One region of the Kitasatospora sp. Ki12 genome, then DNA from elsewhere that is predicted to be linked to it. Evidence: riboswitches for the same ligand, from Rfam matches in the RefSeq annotation. Region 1 holds a riboswitch; each other region holds the start of a gene.
What was found. A riboswitch is a leader RNA that binds a small molecule or an ion and turns the genes downstream of it on or off. The one in region 1 is predicted to bind cobalamin.

Region 2: another riboswitch for cobalamin. It lies ahead of ACYP53_RS00805 (cobalamin biosynthesis protein); the one in region 1 lies ahead of ACYP53_RS04260 (ribonucleoside-diphosphate reductase subunit alpha).
Region 3: another riboswitch for cobalamin. It lies ahead of ACYP53_RS19205 (peptidase); the one in region 1 lies ahead of ACYP53_RS04260 (ribonucleoside-diphosphate reductase subunit alpha).

What each region holds. Positions count from the first base shown of each region.
Region 1 covers NZ_BAAIHT010000001.1:1,007,434-1,013,275, reverse strand. The annotation lists gene ACYP53_RS04265 (ribonucleotide-diphosphate reductase subunit beta) at 1-363, opposite strand, end outside; gene ACYP53_RS04260 (ribonucleoside-diphosphate reductase subunit alpha) at 363-2,762, opposite strand; cobalamin riboswitch at 2,953-3,082, opposite strand; gene ACYP53_RS04255 (glycosyltransferase family 39 protein) at 3,158-4,972, opposite strand; gene ACYP53_RS04250 (glycoside hydrolase family 26 protein) at 4,969-5,842, opposite strand, start outside.
Region 2 covers NZ_BAAIHT010000001.1:184,838-190,679, forward strand. The annotation lists gene ACYP53_RS00790 (hypothetical protein) at 1-769, opposite strand, end outside; gene ACYP53_RS00795 (alpha/beta hydrolase family protein) at 1,368-2,504, opposite strand; gene ACYP53_RS00800 (helix-turn-helix domain-containing protein) at 2,783-3,466, opposite strand; cobalamin riboswitch at 3,664-3,796, shown strand; gene ACYP53_RS00805 (cobalamin biosynthesis protein) at 3,938-4,906, shown strand; gene ACYP53_RS00810 (cobyric acid synthase) at 4,903-5,842, shown strand, end outside.
Region 3 covers NZ_BAAIHT010000002.1:349,939-355,780, reverse strand. The annotation lists gene ACYP53_RS19215 (NAD-dependent epimerase/dehydratase family protein) at 1-173, opposite strand, end outside; gene ACYP53_RS19210 (FAD-dependent monooxygenase) at 412-1,944, shown strand; cobalamin riboswitch at 2,068-2,187, shown strand; gene ACYP53_RS19205 (peptidase) at 2,289-3,368, shown strand; gene ACYP53_RS19200 (flagellar hook-length control protein FliK) at 3,398-3,877, shown strand; gene ACYP53_RS19195 (prenyltransferase/squalene oxidase repeat-containing protein) at 4,258-5,796, shown strand; gene ACYP53_RS19190 (hypothetical protein) at 5,793-5,842, shown strand, end outside.

The sequences.
Region 1 (5,842 bases):
CGGAAGGTAGGTGTCCAGCAGCGTCAGGTAGAACTGGACGTGCACGGCCTCCTCGAACAGCTGACGGCTCAGGTAGAGCCGCGCCTCCGGGGAGTTGATGTGCTTGTAGAGGCTCAGCACGACGTTGTTCGCGACGATCGAGTCACCGGTCGCGAAGAAGGCGACCAGCCGGCCGATCATGTGCCGCTCGCCCTCGCTGAGCTTGGCGAGGTCGGCGACGTCGGAGTGCAGGTCCACCTCCTCGACCGTCCAGGTGTTCTTGATCGCGTCCCGGTACCGGTCGTAGAACGACGGGTAGCGCATCGGGCGCAGGGTCAGCTCGAACCCGGGGTCGAGCAGCATCTTCTCGCGGTCGTCGGACATCACTGGCAGGCCTCGCAGGACTCGGGGTTCTCCAGGGAGCAGGCGATGGCGTCCTGCTCGGCCTGGGTCATGGTGGGGGCGGGCACCGGTACGGCGGTGCGGGCGGCACCCGACGCGGCCTGGGCGATGCGGGTCGCCGGGCGCGAACGCAGGTAGTAGGTGGTCTTCAGACCGACCTTCCACGCGTAGGCGTACATCGAGCTGAGCTTGCCGATGGTCGGCGCCGCCATGAAGAGGTTCAGCGACTGGCTCTGGTCCAGGTACGGCATGCGGGCCGCGGCCAGGTCGATCAGCGCGCGCTGCGGCAGCTCCCACGCGGTGCGGTAGAGCGAACGGACCTCGGCCGGCAGCCAGTTGAGCTCCTGGACGGAGCCGTTGGCGTCGCGCAGCGAGTCGCGGGTCTGCTGGTCCCAGACGCCCAGGTCCTTGAGCTCGCGCACCAGGTACGGGTTGACCTGGAGGAACTCGCCGCTCAGCGTCTCGCGCTTGAACAGGTTGGACACCTGCGGCTCGATGCACTCGTACACGCCGGCGATGGACGCGATGGTCGCGGTCGGCGCGATGGCCAGCAGCAGCGAGTTGCGCAGGCCGGTCTCGGCGATGCGGGCGCGCAGCGCGGTCCAGCGGTCGGCCCACTGCGGGGCGGCCGTCGGGAAGTGGTCGATGTGCAGCTCGCCGCGGGCGGCGCGGGTCTCGCCGTACGCCTCGTGCCGGCCGAGCTGCTCGGCCAGGTCGGCGGAGCGCTCGTAGGCGGTGAGCATGATGCGCTCGGCGATCATCGTCGACAGCTGCTTCGCCTCGGCCGAGTCGAAGTCGATCCGCAGCTTGAAGAAGACGTCCTGCAGGCCCATCACGCCGAGGCCCACCGGGCGCCAGCGGGAGTTGGACGTACCGGCCTCGGTGGTCGGGTAGAAGTTGATGTCCACCACGCGGTCGAGGAAGGTGACGGCGGTGCGCACGGTGGCGTCCAGCCGATCCCAGTCCATCGCGCCCAGCAGGTCGGCGGCGGTGGCGCCGGCGGCCACGTGGGCGCCGAGGTTGACCGAGCCGAGGTTGCAGACGGCGGTCTCGGAGTCGTCCGTGACCTCCAGGATCTCGGTGCACAGGTTGGAGGAGTGCACCGTGCGGCCCGGCAGCGCGGTCTGGTTGGCGGCGCGGTTGGAGGCGTCCTTGAAGGTCATCCAGCCGTTGCCGGTCTGCGCCAGGGTGCGCATCATCCGGGCGTACAGGGTCTGCGCGGGGATGGTCCGGACGGCCTTGCCGGCCAGCTCGGCCTTGCGGTAGGCCTCGTCGAAGTCGGCGCCCCACAGGTCGACCAGCTCGGGCACGTCGGCGGGGGAGAACAGCGACCAGTCCGCGTTGGCGTTGACCCGGCGCATGAACTCGTCCGGGATCCAGTGCGCCAGGTTGAGGTTGTGGGTCCGGCGCGCCTCCTCGCCGGTGTTGTCGCGCAGCTCGAGGAACTCCTCGATGTCGGCGTGCCAGGTCTCCAGGTAGACGCAGGCGGCGCCCTTGCGGCGGCCGCCCTGGTTGACGGCGGCGACCGAGGAGTCGAGGGTGCGCAGGAACGGCACGATGCCGTTGGACTTGCCGTTGGTGCCGCGGATCAGGCTGCCGCGCGAGCGGATGCGCGAGTAGGACAGGCCGATGCCGCCGGCGTGCTTGGACAGCCGGGCGATCTGCGCGTAGCGGTTGTAGATCGAGTCCAGGTTGTCCAGCGGGGAGTCGAGCAGGTAGCAGCTCGACATCTGCGGGTGCCGGGTACCGGAGTTGAAGAGCGTCGGCGAGGAGGTCAGGTACTCCAGGCGGCTCATCAGGCCGTACAGCTCGGACACCTCGCGCACCGACTGCTCGCTGTCCCCGACCGCCAGACCACAGGCGACGCGGAGCAGGAAGTGCTGCGGGGTCTCGACCACCTTGCGGGTGATCGGGTGGCGCAGCAGGTAGCGGGACTGCACGGTGCGCAGGCCGAAGTACTCGAAGCGGTCGTCGCCGGCGGCGTCGATCAGGGCGTCCAGGGCGGCGGCGTGCTTGGCGACGAAGGCCGCGGTGGTGTCGCCGATCAGGCCCTCGGCGTGGCCGACGGCGATCGAGGCGGAGAAGGACGTGGAGCCCTGGCTGTTCGCCTCGTCGACGATCTCCAGCGCGAGCAGGCGGGCGGCGAGCTTCGAGTACTGCGGGTCCTCGGCGATCATCGACGCGGCGGCGTCCACGGCCAGCCCGCGCAGCTCGGCGAAGTCCGAGCCGGCGTGGCGGCCGCGCAGCGCGGCGGCGGCGACATGGCCGGGGTCGACCTCGGTGAGGTCGGCGCTGCGGTCGGTGAGCAGCCGCAGCAGGGCGCCGCCGGGGTCGGAGACCTTCGGGTCGGTGAAGGCGGTACCGGAGCCCTGGGCGGGCAGGGTGGCTGAGGCAGCGGTGGTCAAGGCGCTCTCTCCTGGCGGCGATCGGCGGCGGTGATCGGGGGTACCGGGCCGGTCGGGGCAGGGGAGCACGGCACGAACGCAGACGGCGTCGCGCGAGGTGTCTCCCCGGCCCGCCCGCGAGGCCCGGAGGTGTACTGCTGGTGCTGGCGCGGCCTCTGCGGGAGGGCCGTGGCGCAGGCCGTCGGCAGGTACTCGGACTCGCGGGGAGGGCCGTTCCGGCCGCCCGCTCACCGCTGCGGGGCAGTCCCGGATTCGCACCGGGTTCCCCTGCGTCGACAGCAGGATTGAGCATACATGTAGTGGCGCCTGACTGTGGCGGCACCATATGTTGTGCCTGTCGTGTCGCCCGTGCGGACCGGCGGGGTCGGCCGTCAGTGCTTGAGATAGACCTTGTACGTACTCGAATCGCCGGTCGGCGAGGTGAATTGGGCGACCAGCCGGTACTGCCCGGAGGCCGCCAGGGCGGCGCCCAGCGCCCGGTCGGTGGCCCTCGGCGCGGTGCTGTCGAGGACGACCACGGTGAACCAGCCGTCGCGGATCGCGGCGGTGCTCCCGTCGTCCCCGTGGTGCTGCACGCCGGCCGCGTCGCGGTAGTCCGTACCGGTACGGGCGGAGACCCACTGCTCGGGTGTGCTGACGGCCCCGAGGTAGTACTCGGCGAGCCCGTCGACCTCGGTGAGGTAGCGGCCCTGCGGCACCGCGTGCATCCGCAGGACGGCCAGCAGGCGGCCGGAGTCGGGCCCGTTCTGGTAGCGCAGGGCGGACTGCTCCAGACCCAGGGCGAGCAGCGCGACCCAGACCAGGATGCCCAGCTGGGGGTGGCGGAAGTGGGCGCCGACCAGCCGGGTCAGGCCGACCCCGGCGAGCGGGGCGGCGAGCAGCATGCCGTAGCCGAGGTGGCGGAACAGCGCGCCGGAGGTGCCGGTCCACAGGTGGGCGGCCGGCACGAGCAGGGCGGTGGCGGTCAGCGCGGTGCCGAGCAGGGCGCGCCGGCCGCGGGTGACGGGGACGGTGTCCCGCTCGGGCGCGTCGTGCTCGTTCATCTGCTCGCGGCGGACGTAGGCGATCGTCCCGGCCACCGCGAGGACGGTGAACAGGCCGCTCCACTGGAGGGTGGAGAACAGGACGGAGCCGGCCGAGCCGGGGGCGTTGCCCTGCGAGGGAGACCACCCGGCGACCTTGCCGAGCGTGCCGTACGGGAGCAGCAGGACGGCGGTGCCGGCGGCCAGCAGCAGCGCGCGCAGGGCGGCCCGGACGGGCCGGCCCGGCGGCCGGGAGGTGGCCGCCGCGAGGGCGACCAGGGCGGGGACCGCGAAGGCCGCGGAGTACGCGACGGCGCAGGCGAGCGCGGCGGCCGGGGCGGCGGTCAGGACCAGCGCCGGATGGCGCCGGGCGGTGAACACCGTGGCCCAGGCCGCGAGGGCGACCAGCAGGACGGCGAGGGACTCGGGGGCGGCGTAGAAGCCGACCACGACGGTGGACTGCAGGACGGCGTAGACGCCTATCGCGCAGATCGCGACCCGCTCGTTGAACAGCCGCCGGGTCAGCGAGTACAGCAGCACCGTGGTGACCAGCGCGAAGCCGAGGCTGAGCAGCCGGGCCCCCCAGATGCCGTCGGCGTCGGCGGCGGCCCCGGCCAGCGGCGGGTAGAGCCAGGGCGAGCCGTGGATCCGCTCGACCAGGTCGGTGGTGACCGGGGTGCCGTGCGTCAGGTGGGCGAGCTGCTGGCGCCCGGCGACCATGGCGGCGGCCTCGTCGGGGTGCGCGGCGGCGAGCAGCCGCAGCGAGAGCGCGGCCTGGACGGCCAGGACGGCGCCGAGCAGGCCGCGGGCGATCCAGCGGCGGCGGGGGCTGGTGCCCGGGTCCCAGCCGATCGCGGGGACCGGCGGGATGCTGTACGGGGCCAGGTCGATGCCGTCGGGGTTGTCCACGGCCACGGCCACGGCGACGGCCGCGCGGTCCGCGCGGTCCGCGCGGCCCGCGCGGGGCGCCGGGACGCCGGGTTCCCGGGCCGGGCCGGCGGTGTTCCCCGGGGCGGAGGCGTTCTCCGGGCCGGCGGTGTTCTCCGGCGCGGGGGTCTCCCGGGCGGGGTGCTCCTGCGCGGCGTTCTCCGGGGCGGGGTTCTCCGGGGTGGCGTTCTTCGGGCTGGCGTTCTTCGGGCTGGGGGAGGAGTCGCTGTTCATCATGGGTTCCGGAGGTCGAAGCCGTAACGGGGGGCGGACACCCGCCGCTTGAAGGCGGTGAGGGTGTCCGGAACGGTCTCGACCCGCCAGTCCGCCCGCTTGATCATGTTGAACCAGATGAAGCCGACGATGTCGTCGTGCGCCTCCAGCCCGGAGAACAGCTGGTCGACGAAGGCCTGTTGGTGTCTGCCCTGCTCGGCGGCGGTCTCGCTGATGAAGAAGGGCTTCTTGCAGAAGGTGCGGATCTCGGCCATGGTCGGCCCGTACAGGGCCTCGAAGGTCTTGGGGCCGTCGTTGGTGAAGTAGCCGGTCATGCCGGCCCAGTCGACGTAGGTGTCGCCCGGGTAGTACGGCGCCAGGCGGGTGTTGGGCGCGGGGACGGTGATGTTGGGGCTCCAGACCCAGATCACGTTGGTCGCCCCGGCCTGGTCGAAGAGGTCGTGGACGTGGCGCCAGGCGGCGACGAAGTCCTCCGGGCTGGCGGCCTGGCGGCCCCACGGGTACCAGTCGCCGTTCATCTCGTGCGCGATGCTGATGGCGATCGGCAGGTTGAGCTTGGCGACGGCCTTGGCGACGCCGCGTACGTAGTCGTCGGTGTCGCCGGCCGCGATCGCGGCGAGCGAGGGGTCGTGCGGCTCCCAGGCCATGAAGGGCAGTGCGCCGGCCTCGTGGATCCGGCGGACGCCGGCGGTGTCGAAGCCGCCCTTCCAGTGGGCGTAGAACTCCAGGACGTTGGGCTGCTTGCCGACCGTGCCGCTGTAGGCGGGCAGCGCGTCCATGGTGGCGGGCACGCCGGGCAGGGCGGCGCCGAGGTACTTGTTCTTCGGCTTGAGCAGCGGTGTGACGTCGTACGGGACGCCGGTCGGCAGGGCC
Region 2 (5,842 bases), 820 kb from region 1:
TGTGCCCGGCCGCGGTCTGCGCGACCGTGCAGATCTCCTCCAGCTTCGCCCGCACCGCCCAGTGGCCGAGCGGCGACAGGTCGGCGGCATCGTCCCTGCGCGTCAGGGCGCCGACCGCCGCCAGGCCGTCCAGCATCCAGTCCAGGACGGCGGCCACGTCCGAGGGCGAGGCCGGGGTGTCGATCTGCGGCTCCCGGCAGGTGCCGCGGACCGCGGACACCGCGGAGGCCGCGTGCGGCACCGGCGACAGCCCCGGGCCACCGGGCCCGCCGCCGACCCGGCGCTCGTCCAGGCCCCGGCGCAGCAGCTCCAGCAGCTCGCTCTCCGGCACCGGGCCGTCCACCAGGTGCAGGAAGGAGAGCAGCTGCGGGGCCTGGTCCACGGCCTGCCCGGCCAGCACGGCGAACACCCCGCGCAGCGCGGCGGGCGGCACCGGGGCGAGCAGGGTCCAGGCGTCGAACAGCGCGGACCAGCCGCGCACCACGGCCTCGTCGTCGTGCTCCCAGGCGTGCAGGCGCCAGCCCGGGCCGGCCCCGTTGTCCCGGGCCTCCACCAGGCCGACCAGGAGCGCCTGCCCCCAGGCCTTGGTGGCGGCGCCGACGGTCATGGCCAGGGCCCGGCCCGCCGCACGGGCGTCGTCCGGGAGCAGCTCGCCACGCTTGTCGACTTCCTCCAGCTCCCCGGCCCAGCGGGCGATCCGGACGGCGTCCACCAGCATCCGACGGGCCAGCGGGGCCAGCTCGGCCGGCGCGGGGAAGCCCTCGGGCACGGGAACCCGGCCCCGCCCGGGAGCCGGCACGGGACCCCGTCGCCGGGGTACGGCGTTACGGGGTACACCCGCCCCGGTCGGCCTGCCACCGTCGGGCCGGTGGGCCGTACCGGGGAGACGGGTCACCGTCGCACCGGTACCGATCGTCGGCGGGAGCGGGGCATCACGGTCGCGCGGATTCCGAGACGTCACGTCGAGCAGTCTTCCCCTTGTACGGGCCTTCTGTCACATCCGGTTGTCCGTACGACCGGACGACCGGTGGCCGCACCTCCGCAAGATCGGGCAACAGAGGCAAACCGCCTGGCCGGAAACGTGTGGCCTGCTCATGCCAGGTGCGCCGGAACGGTCGCTGGGCCCGTTCGAGTGGTCACGCAGCGTGTCGGCGGGGCCGGAGGGCGGGACCAAAGTTGTGCCTCCGACTGGCCGATGTTCGCCGCACCCGCCGACGGAACCCTCGACTCCCGCTGGGGCTGTCCAGCCCGAATCCAGCCCGAACCCGGACGGATGGCGGCCGGATGGGGGGCCGGAGCGTGCCGATCGTGGAGCGCGAGAAGTCGGCTCCGTCGACTTCTCGCGCTCCGGCCGCTCCCGTCGGCGGTCAGAGCAGCGGGGTGAGCCAGCGGCGGAGGAGTTCGGTGTAGTGGTCGGGGGCGGTGTTCCAGAGGGTCGCGTGGTCGCCGCCGGGGAAGGAGCTGAGGCTGACCACGTCCGGGCGGGCCGCGGCGAGGCGTTCGGCGCTGCTGAACGGGGAGACCTGGTCGGTGGGGCTGTGCAGGAGCAGAGTGGGCACCCGCAGGTCGGCGCCCTCGGCGATGCGGGAGAAGTCGGCGAGGTCGACGCCGGTGCGGCCCTGCGCGGCGAGGGCGCCGAGTTCGGCGACCGCACCGCGCAGGCCGAGCCGTTCGGCGTCGCGGCGGGCGGTGCCGGGCAGGTCGAGGACCGGCGAGTCGAGGATCAGGCCGCTGATCGCGTGCGCCCAGGCCGAGCGGGCGGCCGTCTGCAGGACCATGGTGGCGCCGACCGACCAGCCGTACAGGACGACCCGGCCCGCGCCGTTCTCCAGCGCCAGCCGTACCGCGGCCTCGACGTCGCGCCACTCGGTCTCGCCGAAGTGGCTGTACCCGTCCGGGGAGGCGGGGGCGCCCTCGTCGCCGCGGTAGGTGACGGAGAGGACGGGCAGGCCGAGGCGGTCCAGCACGGGCAGGACGGGGAGGGTCTGCTGGCGGTCGGCCCCTGGGCCGTGGACGAGGACCACCCAGGTGCCGCGCTTGCCGTGGAGGTACCAGGCGGGGAGGTCGCCGAGTTCGCCGTCGGCGGCGATCTCGGTGTAGGCGAGGCCGAACGCCCGGGTGGGGTCGCCGAGGTGGACGCGCGGGGTGAAGCGGACCTCGGTGCCGGGGGCGAGGGTGCCCTGGTCGGCGCGGACCAGCCGGCGGGTGACGCCCTGCTCGTCGCTGCGCAGGACCTCCTCGACGACCGCGTGCCCGCCGTCCGCCCACTCGACCGCCCAGCGGCCCGGGTGCCGGCTCTCCGGCCCGGGGCTGAAGGTGATCCGGCCGGTGCCGAGGCTCCGGACGACGACCGGCCCGGACTCCTGGACGGCGGTCACCGGGCGGAGCATCCGCTCGGAGGCCCGGCGGCCGACCACCAGGACCACGGCCCCGGCCCCGACGGCGGCGGCCGCCACGGCGGCAGCGGTTCCCCAGCGCATATCGTTCCCCGCTCTGTTGCTCACGGACCGGACGGTGTTCGTGCACCAGTCCACCGGCGCCCCGCCCGCCCGGCCACCGGACTGGGCCGTCCGGGTCACTCGGCGGGGCCCCGGGGCGTGTCTTGTGGATCTTGTCGGATCAGGCCGCGGCGTCAGGGTGCGTGCATCGCAAGGCGGAGGAGGGAGTCCATGCGGTGGGGGCACCTCCCGGCCGAAGGCTGGGGGCCATCGGCGACTGACGACAACGCGGCGAGGTGCGTGCCCTGGCGTCGCGGACCCGGCAAAGATCCACAAGACACGCCCTAGGGGGACTCGGTGGTGAGGAGGTGCCAGAAGCGGGGGACGAGGGTGTCGGTGGCGGGAGGCGGGGTGGCGCGGGTGGTGGCGCCCCAGTGGGTGGGGACGTGGTGCTCCTGGTGGAGGGTGGCGAGGACGGCGGCGAGGGTGTCGGCGGGGGCCGGGACGATCCGGGTGAGGGCGCGGAGGTGGGGCTGCCAGCGGCCGGCGACGCACTGGCGGAGGAGGTGGTCGAGTTCCGCGAGGCGGCCGGTGGCCGCGACGAGTTCGGGCAGGGTCAGGTCGAGGGTGTCGGCGAGGGCGCGGGTCTGGTCCTCGTCGCCGTCCCACCGGTCGGTCAGTTCGGCCTGCCGGTAGGCGGCCAGGGTGGTGCCGGTGCGGTCGGCGACGGCGGCCTGGCCGAGTTCGCGGGCGACCCGGTGGTCGCGCAGCCGGACCGGGCGGCCGTCCATCAGCTGGGCGGCGGGGCACCAGAGGGTGCGGGCGAGGGCGATGAACTCCGGTTCGCTGGGGCGCAGCTCGCCGTTCTCCCAGGCGAGGACGTGGGCGGGCAGCAGCCGGACGCCGTGCGCGGCCATGCCCTCGGCGACCTGGTCGGGGGTCAGGCCGAGGTCCGCCCGGTGGGCGCGGGCGGCCGCGGGCGAGAACGGCACCGGGGGCGGGGCGGTGGGGGGCTTTCTGCGGCGCATGGCACCGAACGCTAGGCGCGGACCACGGCGCGGCCCCACCGACCGAACGCACGGAATGGCCGGTACCGGAGCGGTGCGCCGCTGGGCGATCCCACAGCCCGTCGGCCGGTCTCCCGTGTGACCAACCCCTCCGTGACCTCGGTTGACTCCCGGTTCGGGCGCGTGATGGGATCCTGGGGCCAATCGGAGGCATGGAGAGGAAGCCGGTGCGAGTCCGGCGCGGTCCCGCCACTGTCACCGGGGAGCACGCTCGGAAACAATCGCCACGGCGGGCCGTCAGAAGCCGCTGGAAGGCCCCGGGGGTGCGTCCGACCCGGAAGCCAGGAGACTCTCGCCCCCGCTACGTCGATCCAGGGCGCGGACCCTGAGTGAGGACACGCACGCAATGCAGGCTGCCCCGCCCTGTCGGACTCCGAGCGGCCTTCCGCCGTGTTCCTCCTTGTTCTTGTTCTGCTCTCCGTCGTGCGGCCGATGACCTCTCCGCTGGCCCGCGCCGCCGTGTTCGCGCTGGGCGCCGTCGCGGGCTACGCCGCCGACGCCCGGTTCGCCGATCCGCGCCGGGGCCATCCGGTGGCGCTCTTCGGCAGCGCCGCGACCCGGCTGGAGCGGCGGCTGTGGCGGGACGACCGGGCGGCCGGGGCCGGGTACACGGCGCTGTGCGTGGGCGCGGTCGCGGCGGGCGCGCTCGCCCTGGACCGTACGGTGGGCCGGCGTCCGCTGGGCCGGGCGGCCCTGGCGGCGGCCGCGACCTGGACGGTGCTCGGCGGCACCTCGCTGACCCGGGAGGCCCGGACGATCGGCCGCTCGCTGGCGGACGGCGACCTGCCGGCCGCCCGGGAGCGGCTGCCGCACCTGTGCGGGCGGGACCCGAGCGCGCTGGACGGGCAGCAGATCGCCCGCGCGGTGGTCGAGTCGGTGGCCGAGAACACCGCCGACGCCGTGGTGAACGCGCTGGCCTGGGGCGCCCTCGCGGGCACGCCCGGCCTGCTGGCGTTCCGCGCGGTGAACACCCTGGACGCCATGGTGGGCCACCGCTCGCCGCGCTACGCCCGGTTCGGCTGGGCCTCGGCCCGGCTGGACGACGTAGCGGGCTGGCCCGGTGCCCGGCTGACCGCGCTGCTGACGGTGGCCGCCGCCCCGCACCCCCGGACGGCCTGGCGGGTCTGGCGGCGCGACGGCTCCGCGCACCCGAGCCCGAACGCGGGCCAGGCGGAGTCGGCGTTCGCCGGCGCGGTGGGCGTCCGGCTGGGCGGGACGCTGCGGTACGGGGAACGGGTGGAGCACCGTCCGGTGCTGGGCGAGGAGCTGCGGCCGGTGACGGTGGACGACATCGAGCGGGCTTGCGCGCTCTCCCGGCGGGTGGGCGCGCTGGCGCTGGGTACGACGGTCGCGGGGCACGTCCTGCTGCGCGCGCTCCTGGGAAAGAGGGGAAGGGCATGACGAACGCTCTGCTGGTCGCGGGAACGACCTCGGACGCGGGCAAGAGCGTGGTGACGGCCGGCATCTGCCGCTGGCTGGCCCGCCAGGGCGTGCGGGTCGCGCCGTTCAAGGCACAGAACATGTCGCTGAACTCCTTCGTCACCGCCGACGGTGCCGAGATCGGCCGCGCCCAGGCGATGCAGGCCCAGGCCGCCCGGGTGGAGCCGGAGGCGGCGATGAACCCGGTGCTGCTGAAGCCCGGCGCGGACGGCCGCAGTCAGGTGGTGCTGCTGGGCCGGCCGGTCGCCGAGGTGGGCGCGCTGGACTACCGCGAGCGCAAGCCCGTCCTGCTGGAGCGCGCGCTGGAGTGCCTGGCCGATCTGCGCGACCGCTACGAGGTGGTGGTCTGCGAGGGCGCGGGCTCACCCGCCGAGATCAACCTGCGCGACCGGGACATCGCCAACATGGGTCTGGCCACGGCCGCCGGGCTGCCGGTGGTGGTGGTCGGGGACATCGACCGGGGTGGCGTGTTCGCGGCGATGTACGGGACGCTGGCGCTGCTGTCGGCGGAGGACCAGCGGCACGTGGCGGGCTGGTTCGTCAACAAGTTCCGCGGCGACGCGCGACTGCTGGCGCCCGGACTGGACATGCTGCACGAGCTGACCGGCCGTCCGGTGCTGGGTACCCTGCCGATGCTGCCGGGGCTGTGGCTGGACGCCGAGGACTCGCTGGACCTGTCCACCGTGGTGGACCGGGTGGACGGGCGCGGGCCGCTCGGCGCGGACGTGCTGCGGGTGGCCGTGGTGCGCTTCCCCCGGCTGTCCAACTTCACCGACCTGGACGCGCTGGCCCAGGAGCCGGGCGTCCTGGTGCGCTGGGCGACCCGGCCGGAGGAGCTGGCCGACGCCGACCTGGTGGTGCTGCCCGGCACCCGGGCCACCGTCGCCGACCTCGCCT
Region 3 (5,842 bases), on a different contig from region 1:
CGTACGTCGCCGTGCCGGAAGTCGACGCCGGCCGGCAGCTCGGGAGCCGACCCCGACGGGTGGACCGCGGGCAGCAGCGCGTCCAGCACCCGGACCTCGTGGCCCGCGGCGGCCAGGGCGCGCACGACCGTCGAACCGATGAACCCGGCGCCGCCGGTGACCAGAATCCTCATGACCTGGGACGCTACCGGCCGGCCCGCCCACCGGGCCGTCGCCACGGGACGGCGTCAGCGATCCGTAAGGCCTGGCGTTCCCCGCCGGGTACGGGAAATGGGGTGGCGATCGCACGTGTGATCGATAGGCTTCGCGCCGATCAAGCTGACACACAAGGTGGTTGACGATCCGTCCGGTCCGTCCGGTTCGACCGGTCCGTCCGGTCCGTCGTCGTCGGCACGAACGTGAGGACTACTGATGAGCGACCCGATCATCGTCGTGGGTGCGGGCCCGGTGGGGCTGACCGCCGCGTTGGAGCTGGCCAGGCGCGGGGTGCCGGTGCGGATCGTCGACCGGCTGGCAGAGCCCACCACGGAGTCGCGCGCCATCGTCGTGCACGCCCGCAGCCTGGAGATGTTCGAGCGGCTGGGCCTGGTGGACGAGCTGATCCGGGCCGGGGTCCGGACCACGGGGATGGAGATGCACGCGGACGGCGAGGTGGTGGCCCGGATCGCCCTCGACCTGGTGGACAGCCCGTTCCCGTACTCGGTGACCGTCGCGCAGACCGAGACCGAGCGCATCCTCACCGCGGCGCTCGCCGGTCACGGCGTCACCGTCGAGCGCGAGGTGACCCTGACCGGCCTGACGCAGGACGAGCACGGCGTCCAGGCGGTGCTGGAGCACGCCGACGGGCGTCAGGAGGCCGCCGGTACGGGCTGGCTGGTGGGCGCCGACGGCGGGCACAGCCAGGCACGCAAGCTGGTCGGCAGCGCCCTCGCCGGGAAGTTCAAGGGCGAGAAGTTCCTGATGGGCGACGTGAACGCCGACCACGACCTCGACCCGCACAGCATGTACACCTTCTTCTCGCCGCACGACGGCCCGCTGCTGGTCTTCCCCATGGAGGGGGACCGGCTGCGACTGATCGCGAACATCCCCACGGACGAGCAGCGCACCGCCACCCGGGAGTGGCTGCAGCAGGTGGTGGACGAGCGCGCCGAGCGCCCGATCCGCATCCGCGACTCCCGCTGGCTCACCGTCTTCGAAGTGCACCACGCCCAGGTGCCCGAGTACCGGGTCGGCCGGGTCCTGCTGGCCGGCGACGCGGCGCACGTGCACAGCCCGGCCGGCGGCCAGGGCATGAACACCGGCATCCAGGACGCCCACAACCTGGCCTGGAAGCTCGCCCTCGTCAGCACCGGCCAGGCCGGCCCGGCCGTACTGGACAGCTACCACGCGGAGCGCCACCCGGTCGGAGCCCAGGTGATCCAGTTCGCCGGCACGCTCACCCGGGTCGCCACCCTCGCCAACCCGATCGCGCAGAAGCTGCGCAACAAGGGGATGCACCTGCTCACCGGCCTCGCCCCGGTCCGCCAGGCGATGGCCGACCGCACCGAGGAGACCGCGGTCGCGTACCGCAGGAGCCCGATCGTGGTCCGGGGCCGCGGCGGCGGCGACCTGCACGCCGGTGACCACCTCCCCGCGGCCGGCCCGGAGCTGCGCGCGGCGCTCGCCGGAGCCCACGAGCACGTGCTGCTCACCGTGGCGGTCGACGGCTCGGCACCCGCACCGGTGAGAGGTCTGACGGTACGTCAACTCCTGGTCGGCGCCAACGCCCCTGCCTCGACGGGCTACGACGCCGCGCTCCAGGACCCCGACGGCCACGCGGCCGCCCGCTACGGCCTGCCGAACGGCGGCCGGATCATGGTCCGCCCGGACGGCTACGTCGCCGCGATCGCCCCACTGGACGACGACGCGCCGCTGCACGCCTACCAGGCGCTGCTGCGGGCGTAGGGCCCGTCTTCGAACCACCGCCGGGGTGGGCCCCGCCGGCCCACCCCGGCCAACCGTCACCGATGCCGTGATGTGGCGCACGATCCCTTGACCGGATCTTTGCGGTTTCGCCATGATGAGCCGTCATGTTCTGACTCCGCCGTCGGGGGAAGTCCGGTCCGAATCCGGCGCTGACCCGCAACGGTAGGCCGCCGACCCGCGTCGGTGGCGAGCCCGAGTACCCGTCGGCGGAGGTGTGTCGTCCCCTCCTCCCGTCGTGGTCTGCGGGCCGGAGCTCCGAGGGCTGCCCCGGCGCGTTGCCGACGTCCTTCGGGCCCCTGCGTCCAGGCCCGGAAAGGCACTCCATGCCCGCGCTCCGCCGCACCCTCCTCCGCCCGCTCGGTCTGCTCGCGATACCCGCCCTTGCCCTCGCCACCGCGCTTCCGGCCGCCACCGCCGCCCAGGCCGACACGACGTCGTCCCGGACCGTCCGTCCGGACGCCGCCGCGGCCGGCTGGCTGGCCCGGCAGCTCGTCGACGGGGACCACTTCGAGTCCGTCTTCAACGGCACCGCCTACCCCGACCAGGGCCTGACCGTCGACGCCGTGCTCGCCTTCGCCGCCTCGCACAGCTCCGACCAGGCCGCCGCCAAGGCCACCGCCTGGCTGGCGAAGCCCGAGGTGATCAGCGGCTACCTCGGCGACGGCACCACCGAGGCCTACGCGGGCGCCACCGCCAAGCTGCTGCTGGCCGTCGAGGTGCGCGGCGGGAACCCGGCGGGCTTCGGCGGGGTCGACCTGCCGGCCCGGCTGCGCTCGCTGCAGACCGCCGAGGGCCGCTTCTCCGACCGCTCGCAGTGGGGCGACTACAGCAACGCCTTCGGCCAGTCGCTGGCCCTGATCGCCCTGCACCGTACGCCCGGTGACGCCCCGGCGGCGGCCGTGGACTTCCTCGCGAACAGCCAGTGCGCGGACGGCGGCTTCCCCGTCTCCTTCGGCCAGACCTCCTGCACCAGTGACTCGGACGCCACCGCGCTGGCCGTCCAGGCCCTCGCCGCCACCGGCCGCACCACCAAGGCGAACGCGGGCCTGACCTGGCTGACCGCCCACCAGAACGCCGACGGCGGCTTCGCGGCGGCCGGGGCGACCGCCTCCAACGCCAACACCACCGGCCTGGCAACGCAGACGCTGCTGGCCGGCGGGCACTACGGCACCGGCCTCAAGGGCTGGAGCCGGCTGGTGAAGTTCCAGCAGGGCTGCTCCGCCGACCCGGCGGCGCGCGGCGCGGTCGCCTACGACGCGTCCGGCTTCAACGGGGCCACCGGTGCCCGGGCCACCGCCCAGGCCGTCCTCGGCCTGGCCGGCACCCCGCTGGCCACCCTCTCGGCCGCCGGGGCGCGCCCCGACGCGCCCACCCTCGCTTGCCCGGCCCCGGCCGCACGCTGAACTCGCCTGACATCAGGAGGACTTCACTCATGACCGGTACCTTCACCCGGGCCCGTGCGGCCCGCCGTGCGCTCGGCTCCGTCGCCGCCGTCGCGGCTCTCACCGCCGGCCTGCTCGGCGTCTCCGCCGTCCAGGCCCCGCAGGCCCGGGCCGCCTCCTGCGACGGCACGACCGGGGTCACCGTCGTGGTCGACTTCACCGCCGTCGGCGGCGGCATCGAGACCGGCTGCGCCCCCGGCGACCCGGCCAGCGGGCTCGCCGCGCTGACCGGCGCCGGATTCTCGTACGCCTTCCACCCGCGCTTCCCGGGCTTCGTCTGCAAGATCAACGCCTTGCCGACGACCTGCACCAACCCGACCGGCAGCGCCTACTGGTCGTACTGGCACGCCCAGCACGGCGGCCCCTGGTCGTACAGCAATCTGGGTGCGGGCAGCTACAACCCGGCGCCCGGCGACGTCGAGGGCTGGTCCTTCGGGGCGGGCGCCCAGCCGGGCGTCACGGCGCCCTGACACCCGCCCGCCGGCACGCTCTCGGCCGTCCCGGGGCGCCGGCGCGCCCTCCGACGTTCCGGACCGGCGGCACCATGGCGACGCGGGTGCCGCCGGAGCCCGGGGCGGCGGTCTGACGGTCCGTTGACTCCGAATCCAGCACTGTGGTCTGATGAAACGATTTTTGCCCTCGGCATTCAGGGGAAGCCGGTCCGACTCCGGCGCTGACCCGCAACCGTAGGCCCACCACCCGGTGGGTGAGCCGGAATGCCTGGACCGGGGGCCTGTTCACAGAGCACTTGCGTCGTCGCGGACTACGACGCGGTCAGGGCGGTCCCCCCTTCCCGGGGTGACCGCAGGCTGCGCCGTTGTCTCCCGCGTCGACCGACCAGGGAGTCGTCGTGAGGGTCAGCACCAGTCGCACACGTCACAGGAACCGGGACCTCGCGTCGCTGGTGGCCGCCGGCGCCGTCACGGCCGCCGCCTGCGGCACCGTCCTGCTCGGGCACGCCGGCGCCGCGACCGCCGCCCCGGCGCCGACCGCCACCAACGGCGCCCCGGCGGCCGCGTCCGCCGGAAGGACCCCCGACGCCGCCAAGGGCAGCGCCTACCTCACCGACCCGGCCCGTCTGATCGACGGCCGCTACTACGAGGGCTTCCCGGCGTTCGCCGACTTCGGCCTCACCGTCGACGGCGCCTACGCCCTCGCCGCCACCGGCACGGACGACGCCGCGCTGCGGAGGATCGTCGACTTCCTGGACCAGCAGGGCAAGGACGCCAGCGAGCGCACGGTCAACGACTGGACGGCCATCGGCACCGAGTACGCCGGCGGCGGCTCGATCGGCAAGGAGGCCCTGCTCGCCGAGGCGGTCGGCCGCGACCCGCGCGCCTTCGGCGGCCACGACCTGATCGCCGCCCTCGCCGGCCTGGTGTGCACCAAGGCCGACGCGAACACCGGCTGCGACGCCCCGGGGAACTACACCTACGCGACCTCGGTGTTCTCCCAGGCGCTCGCCGTCATGGCCCAGCTCCGGGCCGGGGAGTCGACCAGCGCCGCCCCCGCGATTGCCTACCTGAAGGGCCTCCAGCACCCGGACGGCTCCTGGCCCAGCCTGATCCCCGCCACCGGCGACTCCGACGTCGACAGCACGGCGATGGCCGTGATGGCCCTCGCCCTGGTGCCCGGAGGCGAGGCCTCCCAGGCCGTGGAGAAGGGGCTCGGCTGGCTCGCCGCCCGGCAGCTGCCCGACGGCGGCTTCCCCGGCGCGGCCGGGGACTCGACCAACTCGGCCGCCCTCGCCGTCCAGGCCATGACGCTGCGCCAGTCCTCGTACGGTGCGCAGATCGGCAAGGCGCTGGACTTCCTCGCGGGCCAGCAGAACGGCGACGGCGGGTTCAACGTCGCCGCAGCGGGGCAGCGGGGATCGGACGTCCGGGCCTCGACGCAGGCGCTCGGCGGTGCGACCGGCATCTCCTTCGGCACGCTCTCCCGGAACCTGAACGGAACACCGACGCCGACGCCGACGCCGACGCCCACCGGGACGGGCACCCCGACCGGCACACCCACGGGTACACCGACAGGTACGCCCACGGACACCCCGACCGGGACGCCCAGCGGGACTCCCTCGGGCACGCCGAGCCCGACGGGCTCCGCCACGACGACGGCGCCCGCCCCGGCGTCCACGTCGCCTTCGACTCTGCCTTCGACCTCGCCCTCGACCTCGCCCTCGACCTGGCCCGATGGGCTCGACATCCCGGCCGGGGACGGCCGAGCCCCCGCCGACGGCGCGCCGGCCCGGACCGGTTCCGGCAGTCTCGCGAGCACCGGGAGCCAGGCCCTGGCGCTGACGGCCGGCGCCGGTGCGCTGACCGCGCTCGGCGCCGCAGCCGTCCTGGTCGCCCGTCGCCGGGCCGGTGGCGCCGCGGGGCGGCACCGGTGAGCCGGGGACCGGGCTCGCGCTCCGGGCGGCTGTCCGGGGCGGCGGC